Luteitalea sp. TBR-22: one gene and its partners. Each later gene encodes a partner of the first gene's protein in a complex. Links are inferred from orthologs where the notes say so. Each region holds a gene or a part of one and is shown on either strand. Other genes may lie near its edges. The genes, in order: pnp, rny and TBR22_RS15365.

Evidence for each region.
Region 2: pnp (region 1) and rny share a complex: the UniProt entries of both Bacillus subtilis proteins name them as parts of the possible RNA degradosome complex. The link is inferred for Luteitalea sp. TBR-22 from one-to-one orthologs.
Region 3: pnp (region 1) and TBR22_RS15365 share a complex: the UniProt entries of both Bacillus subtilis proteins name them as parts of the possible RNA degradosome complex. The link is inferred for Luteitalea sp. TBR-22 from one-to-one orthologs.

The regions. Positions count from the first base shown.
Region 1 is NZ_AP024452.1:4,463,582-4,466,688, reverse strand. What follows is about bases 103-3,058. They hold pnp (polyribonucleotide nucleotidyltransferase), read right to left. Parts: upstream 2,653-3,058; coding sequence 553-2,652; downstream 103-552. Other genes in these bases: rpsO (30S ribosomal protein S15), read right to left, coding at 2,837-3,058; TBR22_RS18705 (serine/threonine-protein kinase), read right to left, coding at 103-399. Also shown: more of TBR22_RS18705, read right to left, coding at 1-102; more of rpsO, read right to left, coding at 3,059-3,106. UniProt on the Bacillus subtilis protein: Involved in mRNA degradation. Catalyzes the phosphorolysis of single-stranded polyribonucleotides processively in the 3'- to 5'-direction. Necessary for competence development in Bacillus subtilis.
Region 2 is NZ_AP024452.1:2,338,396-2,341,495, forward strand. Bases 1-2,949 are described here. They hold rny (ribonuclease Y), read right to left. Parts: upstream 2,299-2,949; coding sequence 703-2,298; downstream 1-702. Other genes in these bases: thiL (thiamine-phosphate kinase), read right to left, coding at 1-700; TBR22_RS09580 (cell division protein ZapA), read right to left, coding at 2,765-2,949. Outside these bases: more of TBR22_RS09580, read right to left, coding at 2,950-3,100. UniProt on the Bacillus subtilis protein: Endoribonuclease that initiates mRNA decay. Initiates the decay of all SAM-dependent riboswitches, such as yitJ riboswitch. Involved in processing of the gapA operon mRNA, it cleaves between cggR and gapA.
Region 3 is NZ_AP024452.1:3,683,667-3,686,691, reverse strand. The notes cover bases 33-2,906. They hold TBR22_RS15365 (6-phosphofructokinase), read left to right. Parts: upstream 33-863; coding sequence 864-1,949; downstream 1,950-2,906. Other genes in these bases: TBR22_RS15360 (asparaginase), read right to left, coding at 2,095-2,906; TBR22_RS15370 (hypothetical protein), read left to right, coding at 111-728. Outside these bases: more of TBR22_RS15360, read right to left, coding at 2,907-3,025. UniProt on the Bacillus subtilis protein: Catalyzes the phosphorylation of D-fructose 6-phosphate to fructose 1,6-bisphosphate by ATP, the first committing step of glycolysis.

The DNA of each region.
Region 1 (3,107 bases):
GCGCTCGCGCAGCGGCGCGCGGCGTGCGTCACAGTACTCGGTGAGGGGCAGGCCCTGCACCAGTTCCATGACGAAGTACGGTCGCCCGTCGACGGTGGCGCCGGCGTCGAACACGCGCGCGACGCCGGAGTGGTTCATGCGCGCGAGGACGAGTCGCTCGGCGTCGAACCGCGCGATCAGCCGCTCGGTGTCCAGGCCGCGGCGCACCAGCTTGAGCGCCACCTCGCGCCGCAGCGGCTCTTCCTGCGTGGCGCGGTACACCACGCCCATGCCGCCGGTGCCGAGCACGCCGGTGATCGTGTACGGCCCGATGCGGCGGGGGGCGCCCAGCCCGAGGTCGTGCACCACCGCGCCGCCGGCGTGCGCGGTGGCGTCGGCCTCGGTGGCGAGGGACGGCACGGTGGGGAAGGACTGACGGTCGGTCGACAATGCCGCGTGCCGGGGGAGGCCGGAACTGACGCCCAATGGTCAGGCGAAAAGCCGAAGGGCGCAACCCCGGAGGGGAAGCGCCCTTGGACGGCCGTCGCCGACTGCCGACTGCCGACTGCCGAACTATTCGGCCTTCGGCTGCTCCTCCTGGAGGAGGGCCTTGCGGCTCAGGCGAATCTTGCCCGAGGGGTCGACGTTGAGCACCTTCACGAGGAGCTGCTCGCCTTCCTTCAGCTCGTCGCGCACGTCCTTCACGCGGTGCAGGGCGATCTCCGACACGTGCAGGAGGCCGTCCACGCCCGGCATGATCTCGACGAACGCGCCGAAGTCGGCGATGCGCTGCACCTTGCCCATGTAGGTCTTGCCGACCTCGGGCGTCGCGGTGAGTTCCTGGATGATCGCCAGGGCGCGGGCCGCGGAGGCCTCGTCGTTGCTCGCCACGTTGATGCGGCCATCGTCCTCGACGTCGATCTTGACGCCGGTGCGGTCGATGATGCTGCGGATCATCTTGCCGCCGGGCCCGATGACGTCGCGGATCTTGTCGACCGGGATCCTGATCGACACGATGCGCGGCGCCCACTGCGAGGTCTGGGTGCGCGGCGCCGCGATCGACTCGGCCATCTTGCCGAGGATCTCGAGGCGGCCCTTCAGCGCCTGGGCGAGCGCCTGGCGCATGATCTCCATCGTGATGCCGGAGACCTTGATGTCCATCTGCAGGGCGGTGATGCCCTGCGCGGTGCCGGCCACCTTGAAGTCCATGTCGCCGTAGTGGTCCTCGGCGCCGGCGATGTCGGTCAGCACCGCGTACTTGCCGGTGGCCTCGTCCATGATGAGGCCCATGGCGACGCCGGCCACCGGCGCGCGCAGCGGCACGCCCGCGTCCATCATCGCCATCGACCCGCCGCAGACGCTGGCCATCGACGAGGAGCCGTTGCTCTCGAGGATGTCGGAGACGACGCGGACGGTGTACGGGAAGTCGGCCTCGGCCGGGATGACCGGGGCGAGGGCGCGCTCGGCGAGGGCGCCGTGGCCCACCTCGCGGCGGCCCGGGCCGCGCATGAAGCCCACCTCACCCACCGAGAACGGCGGGAAGTTGTAGTGGAGCATGAAGCGCTTGTAGGTCTCGCCGTCCATCGTCTCGATCTTCTGCTGGTCGTCCGCAGTGCCGAGGGTGGCGGTGACGAGGGCCTGCGTCTCGCCACGCGTGAAGACGGCCGAGCCGTGCACGCGGGGAAGCACCGAGACCTCGGTCCAGATCGGGCGGATCTGCTCGAACGAGCGGCCGTCGAGGCGCTTGCCGCGCTCGAGGGCCTCGTCGCGCATGACCTTTTCCTTCAGGCCCTTGAAGATCTTCTTGGCCTCGACGCGACGCTCGACCTCTTCCTCGGGGATGGAGGCGACCAGGTCGGCCAGCACCTGGTCGACGCGGCTGTAGTTCTCGAGCTTGTCCTTGATGCGCATCGCGTCGGCGAGGGGCAGGTACACCTTCTCCTCGACCTCGCGGTAGAAGTCGTGGGCGACTTCCTTGACGGGCATCACGATCTTCTTCTTGCCGGCGGCCTTGGCGAGGTCGTCGATCGTCGCGACGATCTGCTTGATGGCGGCGTGGCCCGCGTCGAGCGCGCCCACCATCGTCTCCTCGCTGACCTCCTGCGCCCCGGCCTCCACCATCATGATCGCGTCGGCGCTCCCGGCGATGATCAGGTCGAGCGCGCTCTGCTTGCGCTGCGCGAAGGTCGGGTTGATCACGTACTGGCCGTCCACCTGGCCGACGCGGACGCCGGCGATGGTCTTGAGGAACGGCATCTCCGACAGCGCCAGCGCGCAGCCCGCGCCGGTCACCGCCAGGACGTCGGAGTCGTAGTCGGTGTCGGCCGAGATCACCATCGCGATGACCTGCGTCTCGAACGCCCAGCCGGCCGGGAAGAGCGGGCGGATCGGCCGGTCGATCAGGCGGCTGGTGAGCACTTCCTTCTCGGTCGGCTTGCCTTCGCGCTTGAAGAAGCCGCCCGGGATGCGACCCGAGGCGTAGGTGAACTCGCGGTAGTCCACCGTCAGCGGCAGGAAGTCGATGCCCTGGCGCGGCGACGCGGCGTGGCAGGCGCTGACGAGGACGACGGTGTCGCCCATCCGGACGAGGACGGAGCCGTCGGCCTGCTTGGCGAGCTTGCCGGTTTCGAACGAGAGAGCCCGGGATCCGAGCTCGAGACTGCGTGTGTGCATGGGGTTCCCTGTCATGTCCTTGCCAGGGGACCTGTCTGCCCTGGCGGTGTGCGGTACGGCAATCGCGCCCGAGTGGGGCCGCACGGCGGGAGAACTGCCGGGCCTGCCACGAGCCGCGCGCGGTCGGTGAGCGTGCCAAACACGAAGGGACGGAAGCACGGCTCCCGTCCCATGGTGTGGCTCGCTACTTGCGGATGCCCAGGCGCTTGATCAGCTGGGCGTAGCGGTCGGTGTTCTTGGCCTTCACGTAATCGAGCAACCGGCGACGCTGGCCCACCAGCTTCAGGAGGCCACGGCGGGAGTGGTGGTCCTTCGCGTGCGTCTTGAAGTGCTCGGTCAGGTACGTGATGCGCTCGCTCAGGATGGCCACCTGCACTTCGGGAGAGCCCGTATCGGACTCGTGCTGGCGGAAATCCTCGATCAGGTTGGTCTTGCGGTCCTTCGTCAATGCCACG
Region 2 (3,100 bases), 2.1 Mb from region 1 along the record:
GCTCGAGCTCGGCGGGCACGACCCCTTCCTGAGACCCGGCCCCATCGGGGGAACCCGTTGTCGGGGCGTCGGGACTCGTGTGCCCCGCGAGCAGTCGGAGGGGAGCGCCGCCGCCAGCCAGCTGCAGCCAGGCGAGGCCGGCAGCTGCGGCGCCGACCTCACCGCTGACGTACAGCTCGTCGCCCACCCGCGCGCCGCTGCGCCGGAGCACGTGGCGCGGCTTGGCCGTGCCGCTCACGGTGACGTCGACGAACAGGGCCGGGGACCGCGAGATGTTGCCGCCGATGAGGCGCACGCGCATGGCCTCGGCGGCCTCGACAAGTCCGTCGACGAGGTCGGCCACCCAGCGGGCCTCGAGGTCGCCCGGCAGTCCCAGCGAGAGCAGGGCCCAACGGGGCTCGGCGCCCATCGCCGCGACGTCGCTCAGGTTCACGTGCAGGGCGCGGTGCCCGACGTCGCGCGCGTCGCTGAACGCGCGGCTGAAATGGACCCCGTCGACCATGACGTCCGTCGTCAGCACGTCGACGTGGTTGCGCCGCGGCCTGACGACCGCTGCATCGTCGCCGACGTCGACGAGGAGGTCGGCAGACGCGGGGGCCGCGAGCCGACCCGTGATCCAGCGGATCAGCGCGTGCTCGCCAACCTGCGCGCACGTCGCCGACGGGGCGTGGTCCCACCCCGGGGGCACCTGGCGATCCATGGTCAGCGGGCGATCTCCACGGCGCGGGTCTCCCGGATGACCGTGACCTTGATCTGGCCGGGGTACTCGAGCTCGTTCTCGATGCGGCGCGCGATGTCCTTGGAGAGCCACACGGCATCCTCGTCGGACACCTGCTCGCTCTGCACCAGGATGCGGATCTCGCGGCCGGCCTGCAGCGCGAAGGAGCGCGCCACCCCCTTGAAGCTCGACGCGATGTCCTCGAGCTTCTCGAGGCGCTTGACGTACGACTCGAGGATGTCGCGCCTCGCACCCGGACGGGCCGCCGAAATCGCGTCGGCGGCCTGCACGATCATCGCCTCGAGTGACGGCCAGTCGATGTCCATGTGGTGCGCGGCCACGGCATCGATCACCGACGGACGCTCGCCGTGCTTGCGCAGCAGGTCGAGGCCGATCTCGAGGTGGGTGCCCTCCATCTCGCGATCGACCGCCTTGCCGACGTCGTGCAGGAAGGCGGCGCGTACGCTCACGTGCGCGTCGAGCCCGAGCTCGCGAGCCATCACACCGGCGAGGAACGCGACCTCCTTGCTGTGACTGAGGACGTTCTGGCCGTAGCTGGTGCGGAACTTGAGGCGCCCCATCAGACGCAGGAGCTCCGGATGCACGTCGTGGAGACCGAGCTCGAAGGCCGCCGCCTCGCCGTCGCGGCGCACCGCGTCCTCGAGCTCGCTGCGCACCTTGTCGACGACCTCCTCGATGCGCGCCGGATGGATCCGGCCGTCGGCAATCAGCTTCTCGATGGACTGCCGGGCCACCTCGCGACGAAAGGGGTCGAAACTCGACAGGATGATCGCGCCGGGCGTGTCGTCGACGATGAGCTCGACGCCGGTGGCCTGCTCGAGGGCGCGGATGTTGCGGCCCTCGCGGCCGATGATGCGGCCCTTCATGTCGTCGCTGGGCAGGTCGACCACCGACACGGTCGTCTCGATGGCGTGCTCGGCGGCACTGCGCTGGATGGCCTCGGTGATGATCTGGCGGGCCCGTGCGCCGGCCTGCTCGCGGGCCTCGGCCTCGAGGCGCTTGATCAGGTGCGCGGCGTCGCGGCGCGCGTCGTGCTCGACGTGCCGCAGGAGTTCGGCCTTGGCCTCGTCGGCGGTGAGCCCGGAGACCCGCTGCAATTCCTTCATGGCCTCGGCGTGCCGCTCGTCGGCCTGGGCGAGCCGGGCCCGGACCTGTTGCTCGATGGCGGCCTGGGCCGCCTGCCGCTGCTGGGCCTCGTCGTGGCGGCGGCTCAGATCCTGTTCACGCTGGATCAGCGTGGCGGTGCGTTCGCTGGCGACCCGCAGTTGCTCGGCGGCGTGTTGCTCGGCCGTCCGCGCGGCCTCGTGCAGCTCGCGCGCGCTGCGCTCGGCCTCGAGCAGCAGGGCATGCGCGCGTTCCTTGCCGGCCAGTTCGGCTTCCTTGCGGCGTGATTCGGCCTCGCGCTCGGCGCTGGCGAGGATCTGGGCGGCCTGCTCGCGGGCGTGGCTGGTGTCGGCCTTCAGGCGCTTGCGGGCCCACGCGACCCACGCCATGACGGCGAGAGCGGCCAGGGCGTCGAGCGCCAGTCCGAGCAGTTCGAGGGTGGTCCACTGGCCCATGGGTGGCTCGACTGTGGCCCGAACCCCCGCGCCAAGGCAAGCCTAGACTACTGCTCACCGAGTAAGGGGACTGGACCGCGTGCAGCCGTTCGGTCCCACCCGACCGGACGCGCCGGTGGGGCGTTGTCAGGACGCGGGGAAAGGGCCGCCTGAAGAAAAATCCCGCGTTGCCGTGTGGGGAGGTCGTTGAACCTGCGGAAGCAGGTGGAACCACTGTAAGAGCCGCGCTTCAGGCTTCCTCTCTGCGGAGGCATGCACACCACGCGGCCGTCGCGATTCGCTTGGGGTAAAGAACATCGGCTCAAGCGAGCCTCTACCCATCACGCACAACGCAGGCAAGGGCGAGTGTAGCAGGCAATTGGAAATTTGAGATTTGAAATTCTCGGGGGCGCGGCTGCGCCGGCTCCCCGCGGGATGTCTCGAGCGAGCGACGGCCGGAGGCCGAGCCGCCGAGCATTCTCAACTTTCAGATTTCGAATTGCCCGTGTTTGGCGAGGACGGCGTCGATGAGGCGCTCGAGTTCGGCCGCCTTCTCGACGAGCTCCGAGGCCACGCGCGATTCTTCGTCGCGGCTCCGGAGCGCCTCGTCAGCGATGTTCAGCGCCGCAAGGACGGCCAGCTTGGTCGACTCGCCGATGGGCACCGCCGAGGAGGCTGCGTCCATCGTGCGCTCGACGTAGCGGGCGAGCTTGTGGACGTACGCGGGATCGAGCGCGCTGCGGATCGGGTACCGCAGGCCCTGGATGTCGACCACCACCACGTGGTTCGGTGTGGCCTGCTCGCCGAGCGGCGTCTCGTCGTC
Region 3 (3,025 bases), 780 kb from region 1 along the record:
GCCGCCCGGAGAGGCCAACGGCGCTGGCACGCGCCTTGGTGCAAGGAGGGCAGGCAGCCTCTCGGGACGTGGATGACGTGTCCCGAGCCTTGAGCCGCCGAGGAGGCCAGATGTCGTTCCTTCCCCGCATCGTCGCACCCCGTGCCCTGCCCGCTGTGGCCATGCTGCTCGTCGCAGGCGCCTGCGCCCCCGCACCGTCGGCCACGACGACCATGCCGCCGCCGACAACGGCCGCGGCGTCGTCCCCGGTGCTCCTGTCCTGCCCGACCGGGCAGCAGCCGCTCCTCCGACAGGTGGTCGTTGGCAACACCCTCGTCCCGCAGGTCGAGTGCGTGACGGCCCCCGGCCCGGCGGTGCAGGCGGCGCTCGCGCCGGCGCCCGGGGCGGCGGCGCCGCCCGCCTATGCGCCCATGGTGGTTCCTGCGGCGGCTCCGATGGCCGTGGCACCCGCCCCCGTCGCCTGGTCGAGTGATCCGCGTCCCGCCCCGGTGCGGACCGTCGTGCGCCGTCCGGCAGCGCGCCGGGTCGTGTACGACGACGTGGAGGAGATCCAGCGGCCGTCGCGGCGTTCGTGGCAGAAGAGCGCGCTCATCATCGGCTCGGCGGCAGGTGTCGGGGCCGGCGTGGGCGCAGCCACCGGCGGCAAGAAGGGCGCGCTCATCGGCGCGGCGGTCGGTGGTGGCGCGGCGACCCTCTGGGATCAGGTGACGCGTCGCCAGCCGCGTTGAGGCGGCACGCACGGTCGGCTCTGTCATGGGGCGCGCTCCCGGCGGGGCGCGCCCGGTTTGCGTTTATACTTCAGCAGTCTTCCGTGTGCGCGAGCGCCGGATTTCCCGATCACTCCAGAGGATAGACGTCTTCGTATGAGCAAGGTCCGTCGGATTGGTGTACTCACCGGTGGCGGGGATGCCCCCGGCCTGAACGCGGTCATCCGCGCCGTGGTCAAGTCGTCGTACAACCACGGCATCGAGTGCCTCGGCCTCGAGAACAGCTTCGATGGGCTGCTCGAGACCAACCGCCACACCGTGCTCACGCCGCGCAACGTGACGGGCATCCTGCGCCTCGGCGGCACGATCCTCGGCACGGTCAACCGCGGCAACCCGTTCCTCAAGCCGATCGAGACCTCCGACGGCCCGCGCGACTACGCGGAGCGCTGCATGGAGATGTTCCACAAGCTGAAGATCGACGGCGTGGTCGTCATCGGCGGCGATGGGACGCTCTCCATCGCGCACGAGTTCAACAAGAAGGGGATGCCGATCATCGGCGTGCCCAAGACGATCGACAACGACATCGTCGGCACGACCAACTGCTTCGGCTTCGACACGGCGGTCACCTTCGCCACCGACGCCATCGATCGCCTCCACACGACCGCGCAGGCGCACCAGCGCGTCATGGTCGTCGAGGTGATGGGCCGGTACGCCGGCTGGATCGCGCTCTACTCGGGCGTGGCCGGCGGTGCCGACGTGATCATGATCCCGGAGATTCCGTACGACATCGAGACCGTCGCGCGGCGAATCAAGGAGCGTGATTCCTTCGGCGCCAAGTTCAGCATCGTGGTGGTCGCCGAGGGCGCCGTGCCCAAGGGCGGCAAGGTGTCGCTCGTCAAGGCGGCCGACGGCGGCTACGTGGAGCGGCTCGGTGGCGTCGGGCACCGCATCGCGGCGGAACTCGAGAAGCTCACCGGCAAGGAGACGCGCACGGTGGTGCTCGGGCACCTGCAGCGCGGCGGGTCGCCCACCAGCTTCGATCGCATGCTCGCCACGCGCTTCGGCGCGATGGCCGTCGAACTGCTGATGAAGGGCGAGAGCGACCGCATGGTCGCCTTCCACCCGCCCGAAATCGGGTCGGTGCCCCTGGCCGACGTCGGCGGCAAGATGCGCCTCGTCCCGGCCGACGGCGACGTCGTCCGCACCGCCAAGTCGCTCGGGATCAGCTTCGGGGACGAGTAGGCTCAGGGCTCACGCCTCAGGGCTCAGAAACACCACGGGCGCCCCCTCACCGGGGCGCCCGTTTTCGTCGTCCTTGCCGTGCAGAATGCTCTCTGAGCCTTGAGCCTTGAGCCCTGAGCCCTGAGCCCTGAGCCCTGGGCCCGCGTCACGCCATCGGGTCATCGAAAATCGCGCGCAGCGCCTCGTGATCGTGCGTGTGGCCCAGCGCCAGCATCAGCTTGATGCGCGCCTTCACGCCACTGAGGCGGCCGGCGAAGATGAGTCCCAGGTCGCGCAGGCCGCGGCCACCGCCCTCGTAACCGTAGCGCTCGCGCACGCTCCCGGCGCCGCAGCGCGAGGTCAGCACCACCGGCAGGCCGGCCCGCACCGCCGCGGCCAGGTCGTCGAGCATCGCGGGCGGCACGTTGCCGCGTCCCAGCGCCTCGATCACCAGGCCCTTGGCGCCACTGGCCAAAGAGCAGCGCACGAAGCGCCCGTCGGCGCCCGCCGCGACCTTGATGAGGTCCACGTCGGGCTCGAGTCGTCGCACCCGCAGCAGCCCATCGGCCTCCGGGTCGCTCCAGGCCCGCTCACGTGGCGTGTCGCGCAGGTAGCGCACCACGCCGGCATCGACGACGCCCACCGGGCCGAACTCGCGGGACTGGAACGACGCCGCGGCCTCGGTGTGCACCTTCTCGACCTCCCGAGCCGACAGGATCTGCTCGTTCATGGCCACCATCACGCCGCGCCCACGCGAGTCGGCGGCGCCGGCGACCTGGACGGCGTGCACGAGGTTGGCCGGCCCGTCCCAGCTCGGCTCGGACATCGTGCGAATCGCCCCGACCAGCACCACCGGCTTGTCGGTGCGCAACGCGATGTCGAGGAAGTACGCGGTCTCCTCGAGCGTGTCGGTACCGTGCGTGACGACGACGCCGTCGATGTCGGGACGTTCGAGCCAGGCGGCGACGCGGCGGGCCAGTCGCCACATGTGTTCGGGAGTGACGTGCGGGCCGGGGAGCTGCGAGACGTCCTCGAGCTCGATGTCGGCGACGTCGGCCAGCTGCGGGACGTGCGCGAGGATGTCGTCGCCGCGCATG